One region of the Anaerotignum lactatifermentans genome, then DNA from elsewhere that is predicted to be linked to it. Evidence: riboswitches for the same ligand, from Rfam matches in the RefSeq annotation. Region 1 holds a riboswitch; each other region holds the start of a gene.

What was found. Region 1 has a riboswitch for FMN ahead of INF29_RS04105 (FGGY-family carbohydrate kinase). Riboswitches for the same ligand answer to the same signal wherever they lie in the genome.
Region 2: linked by a shared signal. The riboswitch ahead of ribD (bifunctional diaminohydroxyphosphoribosylaminopyrimidine deaminase/5-amino-6-(5-phosphoribosylamino)uracil reductase RibD) and the one ahead of INF29_RS04105 (FGGY-family carbohydrate kinase) in region 1 are both predicted to bind FMN.
Region 3: linked by a shared signal. The riboswitch ahead of INF29_RS02990 (MATE family efflux transporter) and the one ahead of INF29_RS04105 (FGGY-family carbohydrate kinase) in region 1 are both predicted to bind FMN.

The regions. Positions count from the first base shown of each region.
Region 1 covers NZ_JADCKK010000010.1:11,749-22,650, reverse strand. The annotation lists gene xylB (xylulokinase) at 1-410, shown strand, start outside; gene INF29_RS04115 (DUF4867 family protein) at 426-1,064, shown strand; gene INF29_RS04110 (L-fucose/L-arabinose isomerase family protein) at 1,100-2,569, shown strand; FMN riboswitch at 2,761-2,881, shown strand; gene INF29_RS04105 (FGGY-family carbohydrate kinase) at 3,007-4,563, shown strand; gene INF29_RS04100 (S-layer homology domain-containing protein) at 4,969-8,163, shown strand; gene INF29_RS04095 (ANTAR domain-containing response regulator) at 8,269-8,853, opposite strand; gene INF29_RS04090 (glutamine synthetase family protein) at 8,884-10,098, opposite strand; gene INF29_RS04085 (glutamine synthetase III family protein) at 10,417-10,902, shown strand, end outside.
Region 2 covers NZ_JADCKK010000016.1:6,105-17,006, reverse strand. The annotation lists gene INF29_RS05890 (alanine/glycine:cation symporter family protein) at 1-558, shown strand, start outside; tRNA gene INF29_RS05885 (tRNA-Phe) at 808-880, shown strand; gene INF29_RS05880 (NusG domain II-containing protein) at 988-1,350, shown strand; gene INF29_RS05875 (Gx transporter family protein) at 1,352-1,843, shown strand; gene INF29_RS05870 (IMP dehydrogenase) at 2,141-3,646, shown strand; gene INF29_RS05865 (hypothetical protein) at 3,971-4,204, opposite strand; gene ribH (6,7-dimethyl-8-ribityllumazine synthase) at 4,534-4,995, opposite strand; gene INF29_RS05855 (bifunctional 3,4-dihydroxy-2-butanone-4-phosphate synthase/GTP cyclohydrolase II) at 5,020-6,225, opposite strand; gene INF29_RS05850 (riboflavin synthase) at 6,244-6,894, opposite strand; gene ribD (bifunctional diaminohydroxyphosphoribosylaminopyrimidine deaminase/5-amino-6-(5-phosphoribosylamino)uracil reductase RibD) at 6,895-7,992, opposite strand; FMN riboswitch at 8,170-8,311, opposite strand; gene INF29_RS05840 (cation-translocating P-type ATPase) at 8,773-10,902, shown strand, end outside.
Region 3 covers NZ_JADCKK010000007.1:27,703-38,604, forward strand. The annotation lists gene INF29_RS02985 (divergent polysaccharide deacetylase family protein) at 1-445, opposite strand, end outside; gene INF29_RS02990 (MATE family efflux transporter) at 556-1,926, opposite strand; FMN riboswitch at 2,030-2,141, opposite strand; gene INF29_RS02995 (zinc ribbon domain-containing protein) at 2,153-2,653, opposite strand; gene INF29_RS03000 (xanthine phosphoribosyltransferase) at 2,955-3,530, shown strand; gene INF29_RS03005 (SulP family inorganic anion transporter) at 3,933-5,582, shown strand; gene INF29_RS03010 (acyl-CoA thioesterase) at 5,654-6,085, opposite strand; gene INF29_RS03015 (potassium/proton antiporter) at 6,307-7,896, shown strand; gene INF29_RS03020 (cation transporter) at 7,944-8,876, opposite strand; gene INF29_RS03025 (CD1247 N-terminal domain-containing protein) at 9,100-9,447, opposite strand; gene efp (elongation factor P) at 9,484-10,047, opposite strand; gene INF29_RS03035 (YqeG family HAD IIIA-type phosphatase) at 10,209-10,718, opposite strand; gene INF29_RS03040 (NifB/NifX family molybdenum-iron cluster-binding protein) at 10,728-10,902, opposite strand, start outside.

The sequences.
Region 1 (10,902 bases):
GCATGCATACAAGATATGATCTGGTGCGTGCCGTTATGGAAGGGGTTACATTCAGCCTTCGTGACTGTGCAGAAATCCTTCGTGGTATGGGTGTACAGTCTGATGTGATTCTGGCTTGTGGCGGCGGCGGTTCCTCCGCTTTCTGGCGTCAGATGATGGCAGATATTCTGGGATGCCCTGTGGCAACCACCATCAGCAAAGAAGGTCCCGCTTTGGGTGTAGCAATCTTGGCAGGTGTTGGCGCAGGTCTGTATCCTTCTGTACCAGAAGCATGCAGACAGATTGTTGGCGTCAATGCTTCTCAGGACCCTGTTGCAGAACATGTGGCAGAATATGATAAATTTTATGAAATCTACCGTGGTCTGTATCCTGCATTGAAGGATAGCTGGAAGGAACTGGCAGAATTATAAAGAGAAGGTGAAAATATGAAAATCGAATCTGTATTCGATGCATCTTTCCGTCAGTACGGAAAGGTAGTGGAAGGACTGCATTTGGATGAACTGCTGACAGCTCTTTCCAAAACAGAAAAACCCGCAGATGGTGTCATCTATGTTCCCGGTGATGATTCTTTGGAAAACACACCCGCTAAAAAAGAACTGGAAGATAATGTATATGGCGGTATGCCCATTCAGATTGGTTTCTGCAATGGTACAAATACAAAACTGAACTGTGTGGAATATCATCGCGACAGCGAAATCAATATTCCTTGTGAAGATATGATTCTTCTGCTTGGCAAACAGACTGATATTACGCCAGACTATCATCTGGATACAGCAACCATTCGTGCTTTTCTGGTGCCTGCCGGAACAGCAGTGGAAGTATATGCAACAACACTGCACTACGCACCTTGCAATGCAAAGAAAGATGCAGGCTTCCGCGTAGCTGTGGTACTGCCCAAAGGCACAAACACAGATAAACCTGAAATTGCAACACTGAACGCAGAAGATCCCCTCCTGCGCGCAAGAAATAAATGGCTCATCGCCCATGCCGATGCCAGCGAAGCCGCTGATGGCGCATTCGTTGGCCTGGACGGAGTCAACATTGACATTGCAAATGAAATTTAAAGAGAAGACATATTTTGAAAGAGAGGTAATCTAATATGCAGAATATTCCTGTAGTAAAAATGGGTATCATTTCCGTTAGCCGCAGCTGCTTCCCAGTTGCACTGTCTGAAATGCGCCGTCACAATGTTGTAAATGCTTATGGTGCTGATCTGTATGAATGCCCCATCTGTGTAGAAACAGAACTGGATGCAAAAAAAGCAGTAGAAGATGTAAAAGCTGCTGGCGTTGACGCACTGGTTGTTTTCCTGGGTAACTTCGGTCCTGAAACACCTGAAACAATGATTGCTGATATGTTTGATGGTCCTCTGATGTACACATGTGCAGCAGAAGGTGATGGCGACCTGATGAATGGTCGTGGTGACGCTTACTGTGGTATGCTGAATGCTTCTTACAACCTGGGTCTGAGAGGCAAAAAAGTATACATTCCTGAATATCCTTGCGGTACAGCAGAAGAAGTTGCACAGCAGATTCGTGAATTTGTTCCCGTTGCAACAGCTCTGGTTGGTTTGAAAGGTCTGAAAATCTTTGCATTTGGTCCTCGTCCCAATGACTTCCTGGCTTGTAATGCACCTATTAAAGCCCTGTATGATCTGGGTGTAGCAGTGGAAGAACATTCCGAACTGGATCTGCTGGTAGCTTACAACAAACATAAAGACGACCCTCGTATCCCTGCTAAAGTAGAAGAAATGGCAGCAGAACTGGGCAACGAAAATCCTTATGCAGGTGTTCTGCCTAGACTGGCTCAGTATGAACTGACACTGGAAGACTGGATGAAAGATAATCTGGGCTGCTCCAAATACGCTGCATTTGCAAACAAATGCTGGCCTGCATTCCAGACTGAATTCGGCTTCGTTCCTTGCTATGTAAACTCTCGTTTCACAGGCAGAGGTATCCCCATTTCCTGTGAAGTAGATATTTACGGTGCACTGAGCGAATACATTGGTCTGTGTGTATCCAACGCACCTGTAACACTGCTGGATATCAACAACTCCGTACCTGCACAGATCTACAACGAAGATATCAAAGGCAAATGCGATTACCGCCTGAATGAAACATTCATGGGCTTCCACTGCGGCAACACATGCTCCAGCCTGCTGTGCAATCCTCATATGAGCTATCAGCTTATTATGAAACGTCAGCTGGAACCCGATGGTGAACCCGATATCACAAGAGGTACCATGGAAGGCGACATCAAAGCAGGGGATATCACATTCTTCCGTCTGCAGACAACAGCTTCCACACAGCTGCGCGCTTATGTAGCACAGGGTGAAGTTCTGGATGTTCCTACACGTTCCTTCGGTTCTATCGGTATCTTCGCAATTCCCGAAATGAACAGATTCTATCGTCATGTTCTGATCGAAAAACAGTATCCTCACCATGGTGCAGTTACATTCGGTCACCACGGCAAAGCGCTGTTTGAAGTATTCAAATATCTGGGCGTAACAGATATCGCTTACAACCAGCCTAAATCTTTGCCTTATCCTACAGAAAATCCCTTTGCATAATTGCAAAATAGTTTGGAAATCCCTTTCTTTCAGGAAGTTTCGTGGATGACTTCCTGATAAACAGGCAGCCATATATGTGGCTGCCTGTTTTTTATGCCATTAGTAAACATGACAGAAAAAAGGGGTGGATTATCGTCACCTTTGCGCTTGTAGACTATGTGCAAGAGCGGTATAATGTATGCGTAGGAAAAAAGTGTCTTCGGGGCAGGGTGAAATTCCCTACCGGCGGTGATAGCCCGCGAGCCGCTTTTGGTGGCAGGATTCGTTGAAATTACGAAGCCGACAGTATAGTCTGGATGAGAGAAGATATGCTTTTTTGTTCTGCGGTTTTTTTCGTGCAGAAAAGAAACATTGCCCTGTAAGATGACTTGCTTATGGCAGTCAGAAATATACGGGGTTTTTTTATTGCCCCCAATACAGAAAAGAGGCTAAATTGTATGGAAAAGTATTACCTTGGTTTTGACGCAGGAACCCAGAGTGTGAAAGCAGCTGTTTATGACAGCAACATGCAGTGCATCACAGAGCACAGCACACCGACAGTGCTTCGCTATCCACATCCTGGTTGGGTGGAAATGGATGCAGATCAGTATGTGGAGGCAGCAGTGACCAGTATTGCGGCTTGTACAAAAGAAATGCGGGAAAAAGGACTGTCACCGGAGAACATTCGGGCAATCTTTGGGGATGGTGTCATTTTGGGTATTGTGGGTGTTGATGAAGACGGAAACGCCATAACACCATATATCAATTATCTGGATTCTCGTACACAGGCAGATGCGGAGGAACTGGCGGCTTTGGGATTGGATATCTGGGCGAAAGAAACGGGTAATCCTTTGCCAAACTGTATGTTTCCAGCGTTATTTGCAAGATGGTTCCTGAGAAATAATGTAGAATTTCAGAAACGAGGAAAGAAATTCCTGCATAATGCTCCTTACATTTTGTCTCATCTTGCTGGATGTAAAGCAAAGGACGCTTTCATTGACTGGGGTACTATGTCCGGCTGGGGACTTGGGTATAAGGTTGAAAAAAAGGAATGGAGCGATGAACAGCTGGAAATATTGGGGCTGTCCAAAGAATATCTGCCAAGAATCGTGAAACCTTGGGATATTATTGGTCATCTCACAGAAGAATACGCAGAAAAAACAGGTCTGCCAGTCGGTATTCCCATTTGTGCTGGTGCAGGGGATACCATGCAGAGCATGATTGGATGCGGTGTTACAGCTGTCAATAGAGCGGCAGATGTTGCTGGGACATGTGCTATGTTCTGTATTGCAGTAGATGGTATCAAGCCAGAATTGAGCAGACCGGGAACAGACTTGATTTTCAATAGTGGTACACTGGAAAATACATATTTTTATTGGGGATTTATCCGTACAGGCGGTTTGGCACTGCGCTGGTTCCGGGACAATATTTGCGGAAAAGAAGGGGAAGGTGCTTATTTTGATGTGCTGACAGAACGGGCAAAACAGGTTCCGGCAGGTGCCAATGGCGTTTTGTTCCTGCCATATCTGACTGGTGGCTTTGGTGATATTTCAGCGGCAAGTGGTTGTTTTCTGAATATGACCATGGATACAGATCAAGCGGTGTTGTGGCGCGCGGTCTTGGAAGCCATTGCTTATGATTATATTGGTGTTACAGATGTATATCGTGCAGCTGGCGTTGATTTGAATCGTATTGTTGTAACAGAAGGCGGAAGCCGTTCGGATTTATGGAACCAGATCAAAGCGGACATGCTGAATTGTCGTGTAACAACATTAAAGACAGCGCAGGGCGCTGTTATGACCAATGCGGCAACAGCAGCTTATGCCATAGGGGATATTCCTGATTTACAGGAAGCGTTTGAAGCGAATCTGATAGAAAATAAATCTTTTGTGCCGGACCCCAAACGGACTGCTTTTTATCGTAAAGTATATGAAAGAAAAACAAAATTGGTGCGGGAGGAAATGCGCACAGCTTTTGCGGCATTGGAAGAAATGCGACATGTAAAAGAGGAATAACATATAAGTATTTCCCAACAGATGGTGGATGGAATGCATTCACCATCTGTTTTCTTTTTATTTGAAAAACTGGAATTTATTTTTGAAAGTATATTATACAGAAATGGTAAAAGAAATGTTTTTTTGTATATGGACACATGAAATTCTGTTTTTGATAGAATGTAAAAAAATACATAAATATTGAATTTTATATTGGGTGTGTACTGTTAATTTTTTAGCATAAAAACGGTATTTTTAAATTAATTTCATAATGTTACCCCAGAGCTAACTTGAATAATATTGATGTAAACATAGTAAATACATGTAAATAATGGAAATTATATAATTTGTATTGCATAATATTTTTTGCATGATATAATAGTCGAGAACTAGGTTTTTAAAAGTTTAGGAGAGGTGATAGGAAAAATGAACAAAAAAGTTGGAAAAATGACATTATCTATGGCTTTGGCTGCGGCATTAGCGTTTGCGCCTGCACAGGCATTTGCTGCGCCTGCAACTGACATTTCAGGTCATTGGGCAGAAAAAGTCATTACACAGTGGCAGGAAAAAGGATTGATTTCCGGCTATGAAGATGGAACATTCAAACCTGACAATAGCGTTACGCGTGCAGAGTTTGTGATTATGTTAAATAAAGCCCTTGGCTTTACACAGAAAGGCAATGTGACATTCAGCGATGTTTCCGCCAATGCTTGGTACTATGATGCAGTGGCTATTGCAGTGGAAGCTGGATATTGTGCCGGTTATGAAGATGGAACATTCAAACCCAATGCAACTATTACCAGAGCAGAAGCGGCTGTTATGATTGCAAAGGCGAAAGAATTAACTGCAAATACAGAAGCAGCAGATAAATTTACCGATGCTTCTCGTATTCCTGCATGGGCAAAGGGTTCCGTTGGTGCTGTTAGTGCGGCAGGATTTATGACCGGACGTACAGATGGTACATTTGATGCGACAAACACCATCACTAGAGCAGAAGCAGTATCTTCTTTGGACAGAACAATGGAAAAAGAAGAAACAGATGAGGAAGCAAAAGATGTTGTTGTAACAGAAGATGATACAGTCATTGAAGGTCAGACCATCGAAGGCAATTTGATCATTGACAAAGCTGTTGGTGAAGGCGAAGTTTATGTGAATGATACGACGGTCAAAGGTGATGTGATTGTAAGAGGTGGCGGAGATGATTCCATTTACTTTGATAATGTTAGTGTCAAAGGAAAAGTTTCTGTAGAGAAAGAAAATGTCAGATTGCAGCTGAAGGGTGATACAGATATTTCTGTTATTGAAGTAAAAGAAGCTTGCAACATTGAGGGGAAAGACTTTACAGGTACTGTAGATACCATTTCTATTACAAATGAAATTGACACAAGCAATAAAGTGACCATTGGAGTGCCCACAAACAGAGTAGAAATCAATGCAAAAGCAAGTGTTGTTGTAAAAGAAGATGTGAAGAAATTAGTTATTTCTGAAGATGCGGCATCTTCAAAAGTTGAAGTGGCAAAAGATGCAACTGTGAAAACAGTAGTAGCAGATGCAAAAGTTTCTATCACAGGTTCCGGTCAGATTGAAAAACTGGAAGCAAATGCCGATGGTATTACCATTTCCAGCAGCACAGATGTAAAAGACACAGAAGTGGCTGATGGCGTAGATAAGCCCAGCACAAGCACAGGTTCCAGCGGTGGTGGCGGCGGCAGCTCCAGCGGAGGCAGCAGTGTATCTGTTGCAGATAAACTCCTTACAGCAACCAGTTCTGCAATCAGCTACAAGTACGAAGATTATACCTATACGAGTCAGCTGACACATACAAAAGATGGCAAAAATGCAATTGTTATGGGTGAATATGCAGCTGAGGATATTCTGTCTGGTGCTGCTATGAACGATATGGCGCGTTATCTGGGTGCATTGTATCGTTTCGACAATGGTACAACCGTAAAATCCATTACTTATGGAGATACAGAATTTACATGGAGCAACAATCTTGATCCTGCATTGAAAGGTTCTAACTGGGTAAAAGATCCTAATGGAACAGAAACAGATGGAAATACATTGGTGTCTATCATTGTAGATGATTTCCAGGCTGGAAAGATTCAGGATGCAATCCAGTTGACACTGAAAGGTTCCAACGGTTCTACCATTACGTTGCGCTATGGTTTCACAGTAAAAGAGGATGAAACAGCAAAAGCACTGATGGAAGCAACAAAATCCGCTATTGCTTATCAGTACGATGACTATGAGTACACAAGTCAGCTGACACATACTGTCGATGGCAAAAACGCTGTGGTATCTGGCAGATATGACACCATGGAAACTGTACTGTCTGGTGCGTCTATGAATGATATGGCACGTTATCTGGGTGCATTGTATCGTTTTGACAATGGCGCTACTGTAAAATCCATTACTTATAATCAGGAAACATACACATGGAGCGACAACCTTGACCCCGCTTTGAAAGGTTCTAACTGGGTAAAAAATCCAGAAGCATCTGAAGCAGAAGGAAATACATTGGTATCCGTCATTGTCGATGAATTCCAGGCTGGAAAAATCCAGGATGCAATTACATTTACATTGGAAGGAACAGATGGTTCTGCACTTACATTGCAGTATGGATTTATCGTTGGTGAAGTAACAGCGAACAACAGCGATACACTGAAAGCGGCATTGGCAAATCCCAGTGTTGAAACTGTGAAAGTAAGCGGTGACATTACTTTGGATGAAGCAGTAAATGTGGATCGTCAGGTAACAATTGAAGTAAACGAAGGCGCACAGCTGAACCTGAACGACAGTTTTTCCATTGGAGAAAAAGTAACTCTTATCAATAAAGGCACCATTACAAATAACGGTACTATGACAAACAATGGTTCTTTTGATACATACGAAGGCAAATTGGCAGGCACAGGTCAAGTGATTGTTGCAGATGGCGCTGTGCTGAAAATCAATGCCAACTACAATAATGGTGCAGACAGTATGCTTCCTACTGTAACAAAAATCGAAGTACAGTCTGGCGGTGCATTGCAGTCTATGACAACAGATGGCGGCGAAGAAGCAACAACATTTGTTGGAGTATCTAGTGATGCACGTATTCAGACAAATGGTGCCACAGTTACATTCGGCTTTGCAGACAGCTATTCCGGTACACACCCTACAATGGAAATTGAAGGGGACGTTACCATTCCTGCCGGCCAGACATGGTATACTATGTTTGACTCTGCAACAGAAGCCATTGGTATTGAAATGATTTTGAATGGCAATATGACAGTAGATGGTACATTGAAAGTTGTTTCTGCCAACAGTACAGGCAGTGAACTGCTGTTAAAAGAAAATGCAGTTCTGGCTGTAAATGGAACCATCACAACAGCAGCAAAGGGTAAAGTAACAGGTACAGACGCAACTTCTGTTGTTACTATCGCAGAAGGTGCAGTAGGTACAGATACTTTTACAGCTGGCAGCACATATAACTGGAATGGTTCTGCTTGGGAAGTAGCAGTTGTGGAAAATGAACATTTGACAGAAGAGGAATCTGATGTGAAAGAAGCAACAGTTGTAGAAATGGAACAGGTAAATCCTGAAGAAATTACAGCGGTTACCCTGACAGAAGAAGTATAATTTCCTAAAATAAAACAGCCATAATTTTTTGAAAAAATATAAAAAACAGGCAGATGTGGCGTATCCATGTCTGCCTGTTTGATTTTATAGATAGGATTGTTTTGATTAAAGATAAGTGGATATGATTTCCTCGGCAATTTCTCTGCGGGAAACACAGCGATCCATTGCCTGTTTTTCAATATAGCGATGGGCATCTGCTTCTGACATTTTCAATTCGTCAATGAGTACCCATTTGGCACGGTTTACCAGACGGATTTCTTTCATTTTTTCTTCCATGGAAAGGGATTTATTTTCCAATTTTCTCAGACGCTCCCGGATACCAGCCATGAAATTTAAGGTATGTGCAACCATCTGTTTGGAAGCGGGTTTTGGCAATGTTAGAATGCCGTATTCCGTTACTTTATCGCAAACTTCTTCATAGACTTCGTTCCGTACTAGTAAAAGAATGACGGTGCCTTTGTTTCCAGAAATCTCAATGGCAAATCTTGTGCCGAAATCATCGGGCAGGGGTGTATTGATGAACACAAAGTCAAAACTGCGTTCCAGCAAAACTCGTTTTGCCAAGCTAACACTGGAAACCATCTGTACGGGAGCATATTTGGATTCAGGGAGCAGAGATTGCAGAGATGCATTGAATTTTTCTTTTGCAGATATGACCAATACGCTGTAAACACGTTCTTTTAAACTCAAAATGCTCCCCTCCTTTCAAAAGTCCTTTTCTTATCGCTGGTTATAATATGTCTGCACGATGGTTTTTGGCAGATACTGTGATACAAAGGAATTGTTGGCTGCCAATGTTGCCGCTTCCCGTAAAGTCAGTGGCAGTCTCTGCAAACCAGCCAAAATATCCGCACTAGCCGTAAACAGGTTCAGGTCCGTAGGCGCAGGCAACGGCAGTTTTTGCTGGATGCCATCCAGTCCGGCGTAGATCAAAAGAGCAAATGCCAGATATGGATTGGTCGTAGGGTCTGGAGAACGCAGCTCTGCACGACGATATGCATCTACGGCAGCAGGAACACGAATAAGCTGAGAGCGGTTCTGGTTTGACCAGGAAATGTATTCAGGCGCTTTGGGACCGCCAAAACGCTCATAAGAAGCAACTGTGGGATTCAGGAAAACAGTCAATTCTGAAATATGTGCCAGAATACCAGCAATCATATGGGATAGGGGATCTTCACAGTTTCCGCCTTTGACAGAAATATTGATATGGAATCCATTCCCGGGCTGATGGCGCAATGGTTTTGGACTGAAATCCGCATAAAGCCCATTCCGTTCTGCAACTGTTTTTACAACAGCTTGAAAGGTTAGGGTATTATCAGCGGCAGTGAGAGGATCGGAATAACGGAAGTCAATTTCATTTTGTCCGGGACCTTCTTCGTGGTGAGAACTTTCAGGATAAATGCCCATTTGCTCCAGAATCAGGCAAATTTCCCGTCGAACATTTTCGCATTTGTCTTCTGGTGCAATATCCATATATCCCGCGTTATCATATGGCGTTTTTGTGGGCTGTCCTTCCGCATCTAATTGGAAAAGATAGAATTCCATTTCAGGACCGAAGGCAAAGGAAATGCCAGCAGATTCCGCATCAGAAATGGCTTTTTTCAACAGGCTTCTAGTATCACAGATAAAAGGACGTCCGTCCGGGTAGGAAATGCTGCAGAACATGCGAACAACTCTGCCATGCTCTGGTCGCCAGGGAAGTACCATCAGGGTATCAGGTTCTGGATGGAGCAGCAGATCAGATTCGGCTTCATCGCCGAAGCCTGCAATGGCAGAACCGTCAATGGCAATGCCATAGGAAAAAGCCCGAGGCAGTTCATCTGGCATGATGGAGATATTTTTCTGTTTGCCAAAAACGTTGCAAAATGCCAAACGGATGAATTTGACATCTTCTTCCTGGACATATTGTAATACTTCCTGCTTGGAATATTTCATGAATTCCACCTGCTTTCCTCTCATTTTCAACATTTTTTTCGAACTTTGCAACATTTATAAAAAGTAATATAACACAGTTCCCACAGATTTTCCATAAAAAATTGTATAAAGAAAAATATGTGCGCATAACATGGTCAAATTTGAATTTTTGTAATTTTATGGAAAACATAATAATTTTTTGAAAAAATTTATAAAAGACCCATTGACAAAAATGAATTATGGGTGTATAAAATATGAGTCAAAGGCAAAGGCGTCTTTGAGGTCATACCCTCAGAGTCCCCTTTGCCTTTTTTATTTTACAAAAGAGGGGGTTTTTCTATGAAACATGTATCGGATTATTTTGGTTCCCTGGTCTTTGACGACAGGGTAATGAAAGCACGATTATCAAGTGAAGTATATCAGTCCCTGAAAAAAACAATTGATGAGGGAGCGAAGTTGGATCTTTCCGTTGCCAATGCTGTGGCAACAGCCATGAAAGATTGGGCAATTGCCAATGGTGCAACCCATTACACCCATTGGTTCCAGCCACTGACTGGCATTACAGCGGAAAAACATGACAGCTTCATTACACCAGCGCCTGATGGCAGAGTGATTATGGAATTTTCTGGTTCCGAACTGATCAAAGGTGAACCGGACGCATCATCTTTTCCTTCAGGAGGCTTGCGTGCCACATTTGAAGCAAGAGGATATACCGCATGGGATCCTACATCTTATGCCTTCATCAAAGGAAAAACCCTGTGCATTCCCACTGCCTTCTGTTCTTATGCAGGGGAAGCACTGGATAAGAAAACACCATTGCTCAGA
Region 2 (10,902 bases), on a different contig from region 1:
TTGGGCGTTTTTCTGGATACCATGGTGGTCTGCACATTGTCCGGTTTCATCGTTGTTATGGCGCACCTGTGGAGCGCAGACCCGGCGGCTTGGGAAGGCCTGAAAACCCAGCAGCTGCCTTTGTATCTGGCGTCCATCACCTCTTTGACACCGGGCAGCGGCGCCGATAGCCTGGTGACACTGCTCATCAGCGTGTGCTATGGATTGTTCGCCTATACCTGTATTGTGGGCTTCATCATTTTCGCGGAGATTGCCGCAAACCGTATTAGCCGCAAACGTCCCTTCATTTATTTTGTGCGGATTCTGGGGGCGCTGGTGTTCATTCCCTTTGGTGTTCTGTCCGTTATGGCAGGGCTGGAACTGGGGAACTTGTGGTATATCTCAGACCTTGGCAATATCATCATCGTGTACTGTAACTTGCCTGTGTTGTTCGTAGGGGCAAAATATGCTTTCCGTGCCACACGGCATTTCAAGAAAAAAGATGGTATACCCTTTACCTCTGATGTTGTGGGCATTACCTGCGATTATTGGGATGAAAAGGCAAAACAAAAAAGCTGATCTGCAAAACAGAAAAAACCCTAAGCGTTTTTTCATAAGAAAAGAAAGATAGCCGGAATCATTGTGAACGGAAGATTCCGGCTATTTTATTTTTATGAGGATTGTTTTCTGAAGGGGAATTTGCTTTGTTTTCCACCTTTTTGTTCTTCTCAGAAAGAAAAAAATGAAATTTTGTATTTTTTTTTGAAATTTGGTGTTGACAGAACTGCAAATCTGCGTTACAATGTACAAGCATCAAAGATGCGATGTGCCCAGATAGCTCAGTTGGTAGAGCAGAGGACTGAAAATCCTCGTGTCACTGGTTCGATTCCGGTTCTGGGCATTTTTTTATGTACTACAATAATAAATCCTACTACTACTGGAAAAAGGAAGCACGTGCTTCCTTTTTTTCCTAATATATGAAAAAAAGAAATAGAAAGTGGTGGAGAGATGAAACGCCTGGATTTGATTTTGATTGCAGGGGTACTGGTTTTAGCGGGGATTATCTATCTGGTGTTTTTGGGCAGCGCCGAAGACGGCGGCAAAGCGGTCATCACCGTGGACGGACAGGTGGTGCAGGAACTGCCTTTGGACGAAGATACCACCTATCAGGTGGAAACACCGGAAGGATATAATATAGTAGAAATCAAAGATGGCTGGGCGGATGTCATCGAAGCGGACTGCCGGGACGGTCTTTGTGCCGACCAGAAGCGGATTCACAAAACAGGAGAAACCATTGTCTGCCTGCCTCATAAAATGGTGGTCACCATTGAAGCAGGTACGGAAAATACAGTAGATGCGGTGGTGGGATGATATGAGAAGCAGTAAAGTAGCACAATACGGACTTTTTGCGGCGTTGGCCATCCTCATGGGCTATGTGGAAATGCTCATTCCTCTGCCTTTGCTGGTGCCCGGCATGAAGCTGGGTCTGGCAAACGTCATCATCGTCATTGTCCTGTATCATATGGATACCAAGTCAGCCTTTTTTATTTCCCTGGTCCGTGTCCTCATGTCGGGACTGCTGTTCCAGGGCTTCGCGGGACTGCTGTACTCTCTGGCAGGCGCTCTCCTTTCTCTGGCTGTCATGGCTCTTTTGAAGAAAACAGGAAAGGTCAGCATCACTGGCGTCAGCGTCATGGGCGGTGTGTTCCATAACGTGGGGCAGATCATCGTGGCGGCGGCTGTGGTGGAAAACATCAAAATGGCATACTATCTGCCGTTCTTGCTGGTGACCGGCGTGGTGACCGGCTTTGTCATCGGTGCCGTAGCCCGTTTGGCATTGGGCTATCTGCAAAGAAGAACCTAAGAAAGGTGCCTTTTTGCAGGCAAAAAATGACGAATTTTCACAAAATCAAAAAAAATGTCTCTGCCCCCTTGAACAGGGGGCTTTTTAGTGCTAAAATCGTATGCAATACAAGGACAACGGCATGTTGTATACACAAAAGAGAAACCAGAAACGGAAAAAAGAAATTTTGGTAAAATTGTAAGGTAGGAAAAGAACAGAAAAACGCGCTTTTCCTCTTTTTTTATCCAAGAAACCCAAAAGCCTCCGGGCTTTTATGATAGTCAACCATCACCCAGTATTTGAAAAGGAGAGAAGAAAATGGCAACTTACTTTACAGAACCTTCCAGAACTTTCAGCGAATACCTGCTGGTACCCGGGTATTCTTCCAAAGAATGTATGGTAGATAGCGTGAGTCTGAAAACACCCGTGGTAAAATTCAAAAAAGGGGAAGAACCCGCTTTGACCATGAACATTCCACTGGTTTCCGCTGTTATGCAGGCAGTATCTGACGACAAAATGGCAGTGGCTCTGGCAAAAGAAGGCGGCATTTCCTTCATTTTCGGCTCTCAGTCCATCGAAAGCCAGGCAGCCATGGTGACAAGAGCAAAGGCTTACAAAGCTGGTTTCGTGATCAGTGATTCCAACATCAGCCCCGAAAGCACACTGCAGGATATCCTGAACCTGAAAGAAAGAACAGGTCACTCCACAGTAGCTGTTACCACAGATGGTACCGCTCAGGGCAAACTGGTAGGTATGGTAACAAGCAGAGACTACCGTGTGAGCCGTCTGGACAAAGACGTGAAAGTAAAAGACTTCATGACTCCTCTGGATCAGCTGATTTATGCGCCTGCTGGCACAACACTGAAAGAAGCAAACGACATCATCTGGGACAACAAGATCAATCAGCTGCCCATCGTAGACGATGAAGGCAGACTGCAGTATCTGGTATTCCGTAAAGACTACGACAGCCATAAAGAAAACAAAAACGAACTGCTGGACGCACAGAAACGTTATGTGGTAGGCGCTGGTATCAACACTCGTGACTACAAAGAACGTGTGCCCGCACTGGTAGAAGCAGGCGTTGACATCCTGTGCATCGACTCCTCCGAAGGTTATTCCGAATGGCAGAAAATGACTCTGGACTGGGTAAGAGAAACATACGGCGACACCGTAAAAATCGGCGCTGGTAACGTTGTAGACGCAGAAGGCTTCCGTTTCCTGGCTGAATGCGGCGCGGACTTCGTTAAAGTTGGTATCGGCGGCGGCTCCATCTGTATCACAAGAGAACAGAAAGGTATCGGCCGTGGTCAGGCTTCCGCAGTTATCGAAGTAGCACAGGCAAGAGATGAATACTACAGAGCAACAGGCATCTATATCCCCATCTGCTCCGACGGTGGTATCGTTTACGACTACCACATGACACTGGCACTGGCTATGGGTGCAGACTTTATCATGCTGGGCAGATACTTCGCGCGTTTCGACGAAAGCCCTACAAACAAAGTAAACATCAACGGCAGCTACATGAAAGAATACTGGGGCGAAGGTTCTTCCAGAGCAAGAAACTGGCAGCGTTACGACATGGGCGGCGATGCAAAACTGTCCTTTGAAGAAGGTGTTGACTCCTACGTTCCTTACGCAGGCAGCCTGCATGACAACGTAAACCTGTCTCTGAAGAAAGTAAAATCCACCATGTGCAACTGCGGCGTTCTGTCCATCCCCGAACTGCAGGAAAAAGCAAAGATCACTGTGATTTCCACAACCAGCTTGGTAGAAGGCGGCGCTCACGACGTACTGCTGAAAGACTCCAGCAAAAACTACAAATAAGATATTTTTGGGCAGAGAAGTCAAATTCTCTGCCTTTTTTTCTTCTATAATAATAAGAAGAAAGCCAAAAGAAAAAGACATTTTCTGTAAAGCAGTTTCCCCTTAAGAAAACATTGGTTTTTTTGTTTCTGATTTCTTAAGGGGAACTGCGACGGCTGTCTTCAGAAGAAAACATCTCTGATAAAATGATGATAAAAATAAGAAAGCTGAAAATCTTTGTGATACAAAGACTTTCAGCTTTCTTTGTTTTCTTATGAAGAAGCCCCTAGAACAGAAGATGGCTTTTTTATGCTGTTTTTATGGAGTTTGAATTTGAGAATGGTATTACCATGTTTTCCCCATCATCATGGCAATGTCCATGAGTTCTGTCACCATGGCGTATGTTTCGTCGGGGTCTTTCAGACGTTCCATGGTTTCCTCGTCGCTGTCAAAGCTGGCAACCAGCTCTCCGTAAATGTTGCAGAAATCCACTTGCCAGTCCTCGGTGACATTTTTGTATTTGCGCAGGTGATAGCACACCTCGCTTAAATCCTGAAAGGTATAAGTATCGTGAATCATGGCTTTCGCTCCTTTCGTTTCTCTGGCATTAGTATACCAAAAAAAGCGGGAGTGGAAAAGAAAAATTCAAGTGATATGATACATTTTTCAGAACGCGGAAGGGTTTGGGAAACAAAGAGTTTCCCAAATGGAATCCCAAGGGGAAAAGCGGGAGTTTCAATGCTTTTGAGCAGATGGATATTCTGCACCCCGAAGAAAACGGGGGCAGCAAAGCTGACTTTGCGGAGCAAAGTGCTTGACCCAACTGCTTTATACTTCTGTCTAATCGTCAAAGGCCCCATGAAATGAGCCTTTGACGAAAGGTGTTCGACTTCGTCGACACCTTTGAATTACATCTTTCTTGCCAGATCAACCATTTCGATGGCGGAGCATGCCACGTCATAGCCTTTGTTGCCTGCTTTTGTGCCTGCACGTTCAATAGCCTGTTCAATGGTGTCTGTAGTCAGTACGCCGAACATCACAGGTACGCCTGTTTCCAGAGCGATGTGTGCTGTGCCTTTGGAAACTTCGTTGCAGACATAGTCATAGTGGCTGGTTGCACCGCGGATGACTGCGCCCAGACACAGGATGGCGTCATATTTGCCGCTTTTTGCCATTTTCTGTGCGATGGTGGGGATTTCAAAAGCCCCGGGCACCCATGCAATAGAAATGTCGTCGCCGTCTACGCCGTGACGCACCAGAGCGTCTTCTGCGCCGCTGACCAGTTTGCTTACGATAAATTCGTTAAATCTTGCGGCAACAATGCCGATTTTCATACCCTTGCCGTTTAAATATCCTTCTAAAACTTTCATTGCTGTATCCTCCTGACTTTGTTTTTATAAAATGTGAGAGAAAATGTGACCCATTTTCTGCTGTTTTGTCTGCAAATAGAATTCATCATCTTCCTGGGGTTCGATTTCGATGGGCACACGTTCCACAATGGAAACGCCGAAGCCGTCCAGACCATAAACCTTTGTGGGGTTGTTTGTGAGGAGCCGCAGTTCTTTTGCACCTAAATCCTGCAAAATCTGTGCGCCGATCCAGTATTCCCGCAGGTCAGGTGCAAAGCCCAGTTCCAGGTTGGCTTCTACGGTATCTCTGCCTCTTTCCTGGAGTTCGTAGGCTTTCAGTTTGTTGATGAGCCCGATGCCTCTGCCTTCCTGACGCATGTACAGCAGGATGCCTCTGCCTTCTTTTTCGATTTGTGCCATGGCTGCCGCAAGCTGCTGTCCGCAGTCGCAGCGGCGGGAACCGAATACGTCACCTGTCAGGCATTCAGAGTGTACACGGCACAGCAGGTTTTTGCCGTCGCCGATGTCGCCTTTTACCAGTGCAACGTGGTGTTCGCCAGTCAGGTCGTTCACATAACCAAAAATGCGGAATTCGCCGTATTTTGTGGGCATTTTTGCTTCTGCTTCCCGAATGACGTGTTTTTCGTTGCGGCGGCAATAGTTCTGCAAATCGTGGATGGTGATGAATTTCAGGTTGTATTTGTCAGCCAGTTCCCACAGGGAAGGGGTACGCATCATGGTGCCGTCGTCTGCCATGATTTCGCAGCACAGACCGCACTGTTTCAGCCCAGCCAGACGCAGCAGGTCAACGGTAGCTTCTGTGTGTCCTTCTCTGGTGAGCACGCCGCCTCTGCGTGCAATGAGCGGGAACATGTGACCGGGACGACGGAAATCCTGGGGTTTTGCGTCGTCTTCCACGCATTTTCTTGCGGTGTAGCCGCGTTCTTCGGCGGAAATGCCTGTGGTGGTGTCTACATGGTCAATGGAAACGGTGAAAGCGGTGCAGTGGTTGTCTGTGTTGTCAGAAACCATCTGGGGCAGCATGAGCTTTTTGCCCAGTTCTTCGCTCATGGGCATGCAGATGAGCCCTTTGCCGTGGGTTGCCATAAAGTTTACGTTTTCTGTGGTGGCAAATTCTGCCGCACAAATCAAATCCCCTTCGTTTTCTCTGTCGGGGTCGTCAGTCACCAGAATCATACGACCCTGACGCAGTTCTTCCAATGCTTCTTCAATGGTGTTATATTCACGCATAACGTTATCCTCCTATGTTTAAAATCCGTTTTCCCGGAGGAAATCCATGGTCAATGTGGATTTCTTGGGAGTGGATTCTGTGTTCTTTGCTAAAAATTTCTGAATGTATTTGCCGATGACGTCTGTTTCCAGATTGCAGGCGTAGCCTTTGGGACGGTCTAAAAGGGCGGTGTGTCCGCCGGTGTGGGGGATGATGCCTACTCGGAAGCTGTCTTTGCCCACATCCATGACCGTCAGGCTGGTGCCGTCAATGGCGATGGAGCCTTTTTCCACAATGCCCGAAAGGATTTCCGGGTCTGCGCCGATGGTGAGGACAACAGCCTGCCCCTCCGGCTTCTGGGAAAGGAAAGTGCCTTGCCCGTCAATGTGCCCCGTGACCATATGCCCGCCAAAACGCCCGTCTGCTGCCATGGCGCGCTCCAGATGTACCACGCTGCCCCGTTTCAGGCTGCCCAGATTGGTGCGGCGCAGGCTTTCCGCCATGACAAAGGCTGTAAAGCCGTCTTTTTCCAGTTTCGTCACCGTCAGACAGGTGCCGTTGACGGCGATGCTGTCCCCCAGCTTTGTGCCGCCCAGTACGGTGGTTGCAGCAATTTGCAGCTCGCCGCCGTCTTTGGTGAGGGAAACACCCCGAATGGTGCCCAGTTCCTCAATGATGCCTGTGAACATTTACTTCGCCTCCTGTTTCGGGAAATCATAAACGCAGAGTACGTCGTTTCCAAAGGTCTGTACTTCTGCCAGATGCAGGTCAGCCGCTTCCGATGGAAGGGATATGCCTTCTCCTGCAATGGGTGATTTTGCTGCTGCGCCCCCAAATACTTTTGCCCCAATGTATACATACGCCCGTTGTATCAGGTTTTCTGCCAGAAAAGCTGCGTTCAGTGTGGCGCCGCCTTCCAGCAGGATACCGCTGATTTGTTTTTCCCCCAGTCTGTCCATAAGGGCAGGGAGGGGAACTTTTTCCCCGTCAAATACAAGCACTTCTGCGCCTTTTGCTGTCAGAGCTGCCTGTTTTTCTTCGTCCTTGGAACAGGTTGCCACAATGAGGGGAATGTCCTTTGCCGTCTGCACCAGTTTGCTTTCCAGGGGAATTTGCAGTTTGCTGTCACAGATGATGCGGATGGGATTCCGTGCCTCATCACCCAGTCGGCAGTTCAGCATGGGGTCGTCTGCAAGAACGGTGCCGATGCCTGCCAGTATGGCTGGATACCGCCGCCGCAGAGCATGGACATGATAGCGGCTGGCTTCGTTGGTGATCCACTGGGATGCGCCGGTGACTGTGGCAATTTTTCCGTCGGCAGTCATGGCGTATTTCATTGCCACATAAGGACGCTTTGTGGTGATGTAGTGAAAGAAAGGACCGTTGAGGGCGTCACATTCCTCCCGGAGGAAATCTTCTTCCACTTCCACGCCTGCTTCCCGGAGGATAGCCGCCCCTTTGCCTGCCACCTTGGGATTGGGGTCACGGGAACCAATGACCACTTTGGCAATGCCTGCTTCCAGCAGGGCTTCTGTGCAGGGCGGTGTCTTGCCGTAGTGACAGCAGGGCTCCAGTGTCACATAGATAGTGGCGCCTTTGGGTGAGGTGCGGCAGTTTGCCAGCGCGTTGCGCTCCGCGTGGAGTCCGCCAAAGCGTGCGTGCCAGCCTTCCCCGATGATTTCGCCGTCCTTGACAATGACCGCGCCCACCAGTGGGTTGGGGTCAACGGCGCCGATGCCGTTTTTGGCAAGGGCAATGGCGTGCCGCATAAAATCCTGTTTTTCCATTTTCGCCACTTCCTTTTCTGCAAAAAAATAACCCTGAACAGACGGGAAACCGTCCACTCAGGGCTTTGAAATCCATGAAAAAATACGCATATCCAAAACAAAGGGTACCACAAACACACCCCTTTTTGGTATACACAAAAGAACAGAACAAAAACAGAAAAATCTGCCTTGTACTGTCATGATCTTCTTCCATCCAGACTATACTGTCGGTTTTGGAATCTCACCAAATCCTGACTTGAACCTATGCCAAGTCCTGCGCATCGCTGCGCTCGCGGACTATACCGCCGATCGGGAATTTCACCCTGCCCTGAAGATACTGCCGTATGTAGTTGACGCATTTATCATAGACCCATGTTAAGAAAAAAACAAGCCCCTTTTTTGAAAAAAATTGCATGGATTTGCATACAAAATTTCGTTATATTTGCATAATGACAGGAAAATGCAAATGCAGACTGCCAAAAAAACAGAACGGGCGCTTTTGGGAAAAAAGAGGGAAAAATCAGGGGCTTTGGGGAAAAATAACAGGGGCAAAAAGAAAATTGCAATTTGTATGAATTTTTCTCTTGCCTTTTGTGCAAAAGTATGGTAGAGTCATTGTAATAAAAGGGAGTAGCTTGTGCGGCAAGCCGCATCGTCAGCGTTCGTCATCTCGGTGTTATTACCCGGGCGCGACTAAAAGAACATTTTCTTGAAAAGCAAGACTTTTATTGCATAACGAGAGGATTCGGTGCAATAAAAGTCTTTTTTATTTGCACGGGACACAGAGAAAGGGGAATTTCTATGGACAAACAATGGAAATTATCGCAGGAAGAACTCCTGCAGGAACTGAACAGCTCCATGAACGGGCTGACAGCGGAAGAAGCAAAGAAACGGCTGGAACAGTACGGCTACAACAAATTGCAGGAAGGCAAGCGCAAAGGCGTTTTGCAGGTATTTGCGGAACAGTTCGCAGACCTTTTGGTAATCATTCTGATTATCGCAGCCGTCATTTCCGCTCTGACAGGCGGTCTGGAAGGCACCATCGTTATTCTGGCAGTGCTCATCCTCAATGCCATTTTGGGTACGGTGCAGCACTTCAAAGCCCAGAAATCTCTGGACAGCCTGAAGGCTATGGCAGCACCCAATGCCCGCGTCATTCGTGACGGTCAGAAAATGGAAGTGCCTGCGGCAGAACTGGTGCCCGGGGACATCCTGCTCTTGGAAGCAGGGGACGTGACCGCCGCAGACGGCCGTGTATTGCAGAACTTCTCCTTGCAGGTCAGCGAAAGCGCACTGACAGGGGAATCTGAAAACGTAAATAAAATCGACACACCCATTGATCAGGATGAACTGCCTTTGGGTGACAGACTGAATATGGTATACAGCAGCTCTCTGGTGTCCTACGGCCGTGCGGTGGTACTGGTTACAGGTACAGGGATGCAGACAGAAATCGGTAAGATTGCCGACCTGATGGAATCCGCCCAGGAAAAGGCAACACCCCTCCAGCGCAGTCTGGACGATTTCTCCAAGAAACTGTCCATCATCATCATGGTCATCTGTGCCATCGTCTTTGGTCTGGGTGTATGGCGTAATATGGGTCTGGCAGAATCTCTGATGTTTGCCGTGGCTCTGGCAGTTGCTGCCATTCCCGAAGCCCTCAGCTCCATCGTGACCATCGGTCTTGCCATTGGTACTCAGAAAATGGCGAAAGAAAACGCCATCATCAAAAACCTCCGTGCCGTGGAAGGTCTGGGCTGTGTATCCGTGATCTGTTCTGATAAAACAGGTACACTGACACAGAACCGTATGACTGTAAAGAAAGCTTATGCCAACGGCAAAGTTTGGGAACCTGAAGAAGCAAAAGGCAATGATAAAGCCGTGAACGGTCTGGTGGCAGAAAGTGTATTGTGTAATGACGGCGCCATCAACGGCGAAACAGCGGTAGGCGACCCTACAGAAACCGCTCTGCTGTCCTTCTGCCGTACCATCGGCGGCGATGAAAATAAAGTCAGAGAAGAATTCCCTCGTTTGCAGGAAATTCCCTTTGACTCCGACAGAAAACTCATGTCTACTCTGCATTTCAGAAATAACCGTTATGAAATGCTTATCAAAGGCGCCCCTGACGTACTGCTGGCAAGATGTACTTCTGTGGAACAGAACGGCGAAGTCCTGCCTTTGACAGACGAAATCCGCAGCGCCATCGTAGACCAGAACAGAGATTTCTCCTCTCAGGGTCTGCGTGTACTGGCATTTGCCAAAAAGGTGCTTTCTGAAAACCGCCCTCTGACATTGGAGGACGAAACCGACCTGATTTTCACTGGTTTGATTGCCATGATGGACCCTCCTCGTGTGGAATCCGCGCCTGCTGTTGCGGACTGCCGCAGAGCTGGTATCCGTCCTGTTATGATTACTGGTGACCATAAGATCACTGCTTCTGCCATCGCAAAAGAAATCGGTATCCTGCAGGATGGCGACAGAGCTGTAGAAGGCAGCGAACTGGAAAAAATGACAGACGAAGAACTTCGCAATGAAGTAGAACATATTTCCGTTTATGCCCGTGTATCTCCCGAGCATAAAATCCGTATCGTAAGAGCATGGCAGGACAGAGGTCATGTGGCAGCTATGACAGGTGACGGCGTCAACGACGCGCCCGCACTGAAACAGGCTGACATCGGTATTGCCATGGGTATTACTGGTACAGAAGTATCCAAGGACGCAGCGTCCATGATTCTGACAGACGATAACTTCGCAACCATCGTCAAAGCCGTAGCCAACGGCAGAAACGTATACACCAACATCAAGAACTCCATCAAGTTCCTGCTTTCCGGTAACTTGGCTGGTATTCTGGTGGTTATGATCACATCCCTCTTTGGTCTGCCTCTGCCTTTTACAGCAGTACAGCTTCTGTTCATCAACTTGCTGACAGACAGC
Region 3 (10,902 bases), on a different contig from region 1:
CCATGACTGCCGAACCCATGTGGTTATTGACCCCTGCCGCCTGAGGTACCGCACAATACGCCGCCTCCATACACTGCCGGACTTCCGCCGCCGACATGCCCCGGCACACAGCACCATCCCCTACCCATTCGGGTTTTCCTGTCAGGGATTCCATGGGCATATGTATAATGACCTCTTTTCCTGCCGCTTTCGCCTGTGCCGCGTTTTCCGCCGTATGGGAAGAAAAAGGCAGCACCGCCGCTGTAAAAGGAATGTCCAACGCCAGCATCTCTGCCGTTCCTGCGCCGTTGTAGCCAAAATCGTCAATGATAACCGCCAGTTTTGCCTCCTCCACTGTCATTTGTGCCGCCGGTACAAAAGCCGCCTGCAATTTCCCTGCTGTCTTGCCTGCCAGAAAACAACACACAAACAGCAACCCAATTCCCAGATATTTCTTCTTTTTCATGGCATCCACTTCCGTTTTTTACCTTTATCCTATCCCCCTTTTCTTGTCCTTATGCCTTTTGGGCAGAAAAAAAGCCGGTATCCGCTAAAGAAAGCAGATACCGACCCAATTTATGCCATACTGTTTTTCTTCCAGAACCGAAACTCTGTCCAGATGAGCACTGCCGCCAGCAGACACGCCAGCACATCGGCAATGGGCGCCGCAGCCAATGCCCCCGTCAATCCGAATCTGCCGGACAAAATCAGCGCCAGAGGAATCAGGAAGATAATCTGTCTGGACAATGCCACCAACAGGGATTTTGCGGGCTTGCCAATAGCCTGGAAAAAGGACGCTGTCACCTGCGGCAGACCATACACGAAGAAGCCCAGCATATACAGCTGGAAGCAGAACACCGCAAATTCCAGATGCAGAGGTTCATTCTTCACAAAAAGCCCAGCCATGAAGCCGCCGCCCAGCTGGAAAATGCCGAACCACACAATGGAAATGATGAACGACACCGTCACAGCCACACGGAAAGTCTGTTTCACCCTGCCATACTGTTTTGCCCCGAAATTGTAGCCGTTGATGGGCTGTGTGCCGGATGCCACCCCAACGAACATGGCATGTGCCACCTGATAAATCTTCATCATGATGCCGTAGCAGGACAGGGCAATTTCACTGCCGTATTTTGTGACCGCACCGCAGTCTGTCATGAGGTTGTTCATGACGATCTGTGTCAGCGCCGTTGCCATCTGCATACAGAAACTGGGGAAACCCAGAGAAAGGATACTGCCGCAGGTCTTGCCGGACAGTTTCAGATATTTTTTATAGAAAGTGATGTGCTCAAATCTGGGAATATAGGCCACGCAGATAAGTCCAGCCACTACCTGCCCAATGATGGTAGCGATAGCTGCCCCTGTGACACCCATATCAAAGCCGAAAATGAAGATAGGGTCTAAAACCAGATTGATGCCTGCCCCAATCATCATACTTCGCATGGTATACTTGGGATTGCCGTCAGAACGGATGATTGCCGTAAATGCCATATTTGCCATCTGGAAAGGCAGCCCCAGTGCAAGGATGCGCATATAAGTCACAGACAAATCCAGAACCGCATCTGATGCCCCAAAAAGACGGGCGCAGGCAGGGCCGCCGATGATGATGACAGCTGCCAGCAGAACCCCTGCCAGTATCAGCAGTACAAAGGCATTGCCAAAGGTCTGTTCCGCTTTGTCCCGTTCCTTCCTGCCCAAACAAAGGCTGATGTTGGCAGCACAGCCGTCCCCCACCATAAGGGCAAGGGCTGCCGAAAGGGTAATCATGGGGAATGCCACGTTGGTGGCTGCTACGCCGTTGATGCCCACGGCGCGCCCCACGAAAATCTGATCCACAATGTTATACAGACAGTTGACAATAAGCGTCAACACTGTCGGTATGGAAAACTGCATCAATAGTTTACTGATCTTTTCCGTACCCAGAATGTTTTCTTTTCCCGTTTCCATGCCATTCCCTCCTCATTTTTGCAGAAAAAAAAGACGCCTTTCGGCGTCCTTTTGAAATTCTTCTGTTCTCTGGACAGCCGAAAAAATCAATGTCATTTCCATTGTATTTCTTCTCCCATCCAGACTGTCTGTCGGCTTCGTAATTTCAACGAATCAGCCTTTCGGCTCGCGGGCTGTTACCGCCGGTAGAGATGCACTCGTTTCCGAAGAATGTGTCTTTGTTTTTTTATTTTACATCATCGGCAGGCTTTCCGCAAGCGCCGCAGAACTTTTGTCCTTCTGCCAAAGGTGCGCCGCAGCCGCCGCAGAATCTGCCCACTTCACCGTCCGCATCGGTGACCTGTACATCACCGGCTGCTTCCGCCGCTTTCTGGGCAGCCCTTTCTGCTGCCTCCTGTGCCGCAGCTTCTGCTTCCAGACGTTTCTGCTCTGCCCGTTCCGCTTTTTCCGCTTCCCGGTCCGCCTTCACCTGTTCGATTTCCGCTTCCAGTTCCTTGATGCGGTCTTGTGCCTTTACGATTTTATCACAAATGGCTGTAGCTTCTTCGTCCAGCTGGTCGCCCATGACGAATTTCGCCCAGTAATACATGCCAAGCTCCCGCTGGTACTCATTGATATTGCCTTTCTGTATGACAATATCGCTGTTGATGCGGTTGATTTCCAGTCCATCATTGGCTTTGTCCGCCGCGGTTCTTGCCAGTTCTCCTAATTTATCCAAAAAAGCCATTTCCAGCGCCTCCTCATTTGTTCCATTTGCTTTGTATATTCGCCAAAACATACGCTTTTTCCTGCAAAAAAGCAGAAAAATGCATCTGCTTGCATGAAATTTGTATCTTTCCCCCTGTTTTTTTCCTGTCCATTAGGGAAAGCGTCCGAAAATTGCTCCTTTTCTTTGGACTTTTCCTCTAAATGCACAAAAAACAACCTTTTCCCAAAACACCTGTTTACATTGCAAAAATACTACCGTATAATGATAATACTTTATTTTGATACGGAACGTGTTATTGCAGTGAGAGGGAGTCTGAATCATGGAGTTGTTGAAACAAAGAATATTAAAAGATGGGACAGAAATCGGCACCGAAGTCGTAAAGGTAGATTCTTTTCTGAACCATCAGTTAGATATCGGTCTGTTTATGGCGCTGGGCAAGGAGATCCACCGTCGTTTCGGTCATCTGGGCATCAATAAGATCCTGACCATCGAAGCGTCCGGCATCGGCATCGCTGCCATCACCGCCATTTATTTTGATCTGGTGCCTGTAGTTTTCGCCAAGAAAGCACAGCCCAATACCATGACAGAGGAATTTTACGGCGCGCCCGTCAAATCCTTTACAAAGGGTACCGTGTCCATCGCTCGTGTATCCAAAAATTATCTCAACGCCAATGATAAAGTTTTGATCATTGATGATTTTCTTGCCCACGGCGAAGCAGCAGCAGGTCTTGCCAATCTGGTAGAACAGGCAGGCGGCACTGTATGCGGTATTGCAGCCATCATCGAAAAAGAATTCCAGGGCGGCAGCAAAAAACTCAGAGATGCCGGCTATCTGGTGGATTCTCTGGCGGTCATCACCAAAGTGGAAGACGGCAAGATCTATTTCAAAGACTGAAAATCATACACGAAACAGAGGCACAGGGCTTTTCCAAAGAAGAAAACTCCTGTGCTTTTTTCATGTTTTCTCTCCCCTTTGTCCATCCGCAAAAGACATTCGGAATTTTTGCATATTTTGTTATATGATTGTATGTTTGTATGTTACCTTTATGAAAGAATGTCAGTTTTTTCCATTTTTCTCAACACCTTCCCCTTACAACATAATATACAAAAAAATGTATGACACCCATGGTTATTTTTTCCATCTCTTTTTCCACTTACCCATTGAGAAACCATCTGCTTTTTGCTATGATGGAAGCGCATGTGCCCCTTTGATTGTCACGACCAAGAGACACTGGGAGCAGATGCATTTTTTATGTTTTTGAATGGATTTATGTGAAAATTTAAGGGGGTTTTTTCTATGCTGCGAGGGTTCGCAGAAGATTTGAAACACGAGTTTCGGGGATACAATTCCGCCGCACTGATGAAAGACCTGATGGCAGGTCTGACCGTTACCGCCGTTGCGCTGCCGCTGGCACTGGCATTCGGTGTCAGTTCCGGTGCCGATGCCGCATCTGGTCTGATTACCGCCATCATTGCCGGTCTGGTCATGAGCTTGCTGGCTGGGGGATATTATCAGATTTCCGGTCCCACAGGGGCTATGGCAGCCATCCTCACTTCACTGGTGGCAGGCTATGGTCTGGACGGCGTATTCATTGCCACACTGCTGGCTGGTATCCTGCTGCTTCTGGCGGGCATCCTCCGTCTTGGGAAACTGACCTCTTTCATACCCGCTCCCGTTATCACAGGCTTTACCTCCGGTATTGCCATCGTCATTGCTCTGGGGCAAATTGACAACTTCTTCGGCACCCACAGCGAAGGCGCCTCCACCATTGCCAAACTGGCAAGCTACGGCACACTGGGCTTCCATCCCAATCTGACTTCCGTAGGCATTGGTCTCTTTGTGGTGCTGTTTATGGTGTTCTTCCCGAAAAAATGGAATGCTGTGGTTCCTGCATCTCTGGTGAGCATCATTCTCACCACTGCCTTTTCCATTTTCGTTGGTTTGGATGTGCCCACCGTTGGCACCATCCCCCAGACCCTTTTCCCGGAAAAACGACTGCTCTTTTCCGCACTGGATTTGACCACCGTCACAAACCTCATCATGCCTGCCTTCAGTATTGCCATTCTGGGCATGATTGAAAGTTTGCTCTGCGGTGCCAGCGCAGGTCAGATGACAGGTGTTCGACTGAAAAGCAATCAGGAACTTATCGCCCAGGGCGTGGGCAATATCCTGCTGCCTTTCTTCGGCGGCATCCCTGCCACAGCTGCCATTGCCCGTACCAGCGTTGCCATCCGTTCCGGCGCAAAAACACGTCTGACGGGTATGTTCCACGCCGTAGGGCTCTTGATTTCCATGTTCCTGTTGGCTCCCGTCATGAGCCAGATTCCCATGGCAGCCCTTGCCGGTGTCCTCATGGTAACTGCATGGCGCATGAACGAATGGAACTCTATCCTGTATATGTTCTCCCATAAATTCAAAGGGGCTATGCTGGAATTTCTGGCAACCATGATTGCCACCATCGTATTCGACCTGACCATTGCCATTCTGGTAGGCGTTGTCATCGGTCTGATTTTCCTGGTGTCCCGTCTGTCCTTCATCGAAATCAACTACGAAAAGGTAGACATGGAACGTCTGCGTGTGACAGACCCTGTCCTGCGGAATCGTTACAATAACGCCATGGTGGCTTACATCACCGGTCCTATGATTTTTGCCAACACCCAGAATGTGGCAGATATCTCCACAAAAATCGGCGACTGCGACACACTGCTCTTGTCCATGCGTGGTGTATCCAACATTGACATTTCCTGTGCCCAGACCCTCCGCACCCTCATCGGAAACCTGCGGATGAAAGGCGTAGACGTGGTTCTCTGCGGTCTGCCCTCCCGTGCCATGGAAATGATGCGCAGAACAGACCTGGACGAATATGTGGGCAAAGAAAACTTCTACTGGAGCGTAGAACGTGCCCTGCTGACAAACCGTCCCCTGCCTCCCTGCCGTCAGGACTGAAAAAACGCAGTTTCATAAGAAAACAAAAAAGGCTGAAATCCTTACCATACCAAGGATTCCAGCCTTTTTTCTTATGCTTTTTCCGCCTCGTATTCCGCTACGCAGTTTTTCAGGATTTCATCCAGCTCCTGCCATTTCTGTTTCAGCCGCAGAGGCTTGCCTGCCTGTTCTAAGAAGCAGTGTTCAGAAACGCCTGTAAAGAGCACCTGTGCGGTTCCTGCCAGTTTCATTTCGTATGCCAGATGCATCATCATGCCGTTGTATTTCTGCACCTTTACGGTGATTTCCAGCACATCGGCAAATGTGCAGCTTTTTTTGTATCGTCCATGTACCCCTACCACAGGGGAAACAATGCCCTCCGCTTCCAGACGGTCAAAACCCCAGCCGATTTTTTCCAGAAAATCCACCCGGGCTTCTTCCATCCAGCGGATGTAATTGGAATGATGGGCAATGCCCATTTTGTCTGTTTCGTAATACTGTACTTTATGCAAATATGGTTCCATAATTCGCCTTCTTTCTTCAAATGGTTTCCTTTTTTTGTATTCGCCGCCGGTGCTGCGATTCCTTCCCACTTCTGCATATTGACATAATTTTTCCGCAAAAAGGCCGCCTGCTTTGCCAAAATTTTACAAATCTGAAAAAATCGTTGCCAAAACATGCCGTTTCCCACTAAACTTAGAATAGAAACTTATGCCGCCGGCAGGCAGAACAGGAGGAATGTCCATTGAACGAAATTTTATTGCTGACAGGCATTGTCATCATCATCTGCATTCTGGTGCATCGTCTGACCTTTCGCCTAGGGGTGCCGTCCCTGTTGGCGTTTCTGGCTCTTGGCATGTGCTTCGGCGTTGATGGCATACTGCATATTTCTTTTAACAATTACCATATTTCAGAAATCATCTGTTCCATCAGTTTGATTTTCATCATGTTTTACGGGGGCTTTGGCACCAATTTTGAAGAAGCCCGTTCCGTTGCCGTCAAATCCACATTGCTTTCCACCCTGGGCGTACTGTTCACTGCCGGGCTGGTGGGTGTCTTTGCTCACTTCGTCCTGCATCTTCCCTGGGCAGAAAGCATGCTCATCGGCTCTGTCATCTCATCTACAGACGCCGCTTCCGTATTCAGCATTCTCCGTTCCAAAAAGCTGAATCTGAAAGACCACACCGCTTCCATGCTGGAAATGGAGTCCGGTTCCAATGACCCCATGTCCTATATGCTGACATTGCTGTGGATCACCATACTCACAGGGGATCAGGTATCTGTACCTTTGTTGGTGCTGCGTCAGCTTGCCATTGGCAGCATTTTGGGTCTGCTGTTGGGAAAAGGCGCTGTTTTTGTGCTGAACCGCTGCAATTTCTACATCGACCAGGGGAATACCATATTCCTTCTGGCTGTTTCCGCGCTGGCTTATGCTCTGCCTTCCGCTCTGGGCGGCAATGGGTATCTGAGCGTATATCTTTGCGGCATCGTCATGGGGAACTCCTATCTGCCCCATAAACGCGATCTGGTGCTGACATTCGACGTATTGACAGGCATTGCCCAGATGGTCATCTTCTTCCTGTTGGGACTGCTGGTGACGCCTTCTCAGCTGCCTGCGGTGTTCCTGCCCTCTGTGCTTATCATGGCGTTTTTGACCCTTGTGGCAAGACCCCTTTCCGTAACTGCGGTGCTTGCGCCTTTCCGTTCTTCCAAAGAACAGATCGGCTTGGTTTCCTGGTCTGGGCTGCGGGGAGCCGCTTCCATTGTGTTTGCCATTCAGGCAGTCCTCAGCGGCGCACCTATGGAATACAATCTGTTCAACCTGGTGTTCTGCATCGTGCTCCTTTCCATTTCTCTGCAAGGCACTTTGCTGGCACCTATGGCACATAAACTGAATATGATCGACGAGAAAGCCGACGTCCGCCGCACATTCAATGACTATCAGGCAGAAAGCGACATCACCTTTTCTAAGATTTCCATCAGCCCTCATCATCCATGGGTAGACCATTCCCTGAAGGATGTCCCCCTGCCGCCGGAACTGCTGGTGACCCTGATCCTGCGAAACGGCGTTTCTCTGGTGCCCAATGGCTCCACCGTCCTGCAGGCAGGCGACCTGCTGGTACTGGCAGGACATGAATTCGAAGACCGGGAAAACCTGACCCTCTACGAAGTTTCCATTGACAAGACCCATAAATGGAAAGACAAATCCCTGCGGGAACTGTCCCTGCCCAAAGGCACCCTTATCGTCATGATACAAAATGAAAAGGGCACTGTCATTCCCGATGGCAATACGGTCATTCATGGGGAAGATACCCTGGTCATTGCCAGATTCTGATACCAAAAAAGCTGATTCTCAAAGAGAATCAGCTTTTTTTATCTATATCATGCCTGTTCCGGCACCAATTCGCAAACGCAGTAATCCCATTTTTCACACAGATGTTTCTGCGCCTCCTTGGATGCCTGTCGCATACAATCCAGAGAAAGCACATCCCCTTCCGTGTGGAAATATACAGAAACCCACATTCTCCGTCCCGTGCGGGTCACATCATAAAACACAGGCTCAAATCCATATGCCTGCAAAAGAGGCTCACAAATCCCCTTGACCTGCTCCAGTACTTTTTCATCAGGCGCAAAAAGGAAAATGTCTTTCACGGCGCCAAAAAACATTTTGGCTGCCCCCGGCAGTGCGAAAGCCACCACCAGCAGTGCCACCACCTGGTCCACGTAGGGTGCCATCCACGCAAGGCTGGTATCCTTCAGTACCTTTGCGCCAAAGAACGCCGCCGCCATACCCATGCTGTAAAGGACATCCAGCCGCCACGCCATCCACTCTGTCTGCAATATGGGAGAAGCCACTTTTCTGGCACCCACATACATAACCCCCAGAATACAAAGGCTCACCAACCCCAGCAGCAGCTGGAACATGGATACGACACCATATGCCACATGAGCACCGCCGGAAAGCATGGTCTGGATAACATTCACTGTCAATCCTGCCATAACGGAAAGCATCATGGCAGACTTCACTGCTGTAAATACAGATTCCACCTGCGCATAGCCAAAGGGATATTTCTCTGAAATCGGTCTGTAAAAAAGAGGTGTCAAGCAGACAGCCGCTGCCATCATGAGCATTTCCGCCCCATCATAGGCGGCATCCATGAGTACCGACTGGGAATGGCTGGCAAAAGCAAACAATAACTCTGCCGCCACAAAACACACGTCGGCAAAGACAGAGAGCTGCAAAATCCGTTTTTCCGTCTGCAATTCTTGATTTCTCGACCTTTTGGGCATGACTGCCCCTTGGGTTTGTTCCATTTTCATTCACTCCTTATAAAGACGCTTGCTGTTTTTGAAAACCATCACCGTCCTATCTGCGGCAGACCGCTGCCCCCGTGATGTTCTTCCAAATGGTTTTCTCTCGCTTTTTTGCGGCTAAGGAAGATATATTGTTGTCCCAAACCCCTTTCTTTTGATTCCTGCTTCTGATTTATCATATAAAAAAAGAGAGAATATGGATTCTCTCTTTTTTCGTCGCATTTTAAAACTTTAATTCATCGATATCCATAGTGCCCATGGGAATGCTGTTGCCGCAAGCGGGACAGGCAATTTCCTTCTGGGTTTCCATGGTTTCCTCATCCACGTCGATTTCCTCGCCGCAGTTGGGGCAGATGAAGGAATAGAAGTACACGGGTTCTTCCGTTTCTTCTTCATCCAGTTCCATTTCTTCCAGTTCTTCATCGTCCAGGAAGGTTTCCAGCATAAATGCCATATCTTCCAGAATATCCATGATGCCATGGAAAATCTTGCCTTCTTTGGTGTCGGGATCAAACCCGCTGCCGTCGCAAAGCCCTCTCAGATATGTGATTTTCTTATCGAAATATTCCATTTATCACTGCCTCCTTCCGAAAGATTGGAAAAAAGATTAGTTGTTCACTCTGCTCAGGTATTCGCCTGTACGAGTGTCGATTTTGATGATTTCACCCTGGTTGATGAACAGAGGTACCTGAACGGATGCGCCTGTTTCAACGATAGCGGGTTTTGTAGCGCCCTGTGCTGTGTTGCCTGCGAAACCGGGTTCTGTGTCTGTGATTTCCAGTTCAACGAACAGAGGGGGTTCGATACCGAATACGTTGCCGTCATGAGCCAGCAGTTTTACGTTTTCGTTTTCTTTTACAAATTTCAGGGAATCGCCAACGTCATCAGCGTTCAGAGCGATCTGGTCGAATGTTTCGTTGTTCATGAAGTGATACAGTTCACCGTCATTGTACAGGTACTGCATATCCATTCTGTCGATGTGTGCTTTGGACATTTTTTCAGTAGGACGGAATGTTTTTTCCACTACTGCGCCTGTTTTGATGTTTTTCAGTCTTGTACGAACGAAAGCCGCACCTTTACCGGGTTTTACATGCTGGAATTCCAGTACGCTGTAAATTTCGCCTTCGTATTCCATGGTTACGCCGTTTCTAAGTTCACCTGCAGAAATCATGTTTCATTTCCTCCTCAAATTTCATCTTACGGGAAAAAATTCCCGCTGCTTTTAAAAATTATACTATATTTCTTATTCTAAAAATAAGCATATCCTATTATATTTTAATGGAAAATCAATGTTTTTTCAATACATAATCTGAAAAAAACCATCTTTTTGGCTCAGATCATGCCATTTCTCTTGAAATAAACCTGCATCACTTTCCGCTCTGCCCCGCGTTTTACCTTTGTGATGAGCTGGTCACGGTCGCAGATGGGCGCTGTCATGATGCAGTACAGACCGCCTCTGTGGCCGCACCACATATCCGTAAATACCTGATCGCCTACCATTGCCGCTTCCCGGGGCACCAGCCCCAGTCGTTTCAATGCCTGTTTCATTTTTCTGGGGTTAGGCTTGCCTGCTTTGTGGATAGCAAGGGCTTTCAGGGGCTTATTGAAGCGATGCACCCGTTCTTTGTTGTTATTGGACAGGATGCACAGGCGGAAACCCATGTCCTGCATCTGGGCAAAAAAGTCAATGAGCTTTTCATCCGGGTCTGCCACATCAAAGGGCGCCACCGTGTTGTCGATGTCGAATACCAGTCCCCGTATGCCCATTTCCTTCAGCTCCGCCAAAGGCAGGTCATAAATGGACTGAATGTACAAATCAGGGAAAAAACGTTCCAGTATCATATTGCCTCCTTATATCCTCTCGTCCAGTTCAATACGCAGCAAAGCGTTTTCCTCCACCGTTCCCAGCTGCTCCCCGCTGAGATAGCGGATCATGGCTTCGTCGGCGTTTCCCGTCACGCCGTAAATCAGTTCAATGCGCTTGGTGCGGAGCAGGGTTCTACCTGCCGACCGGATATTGGCGCAG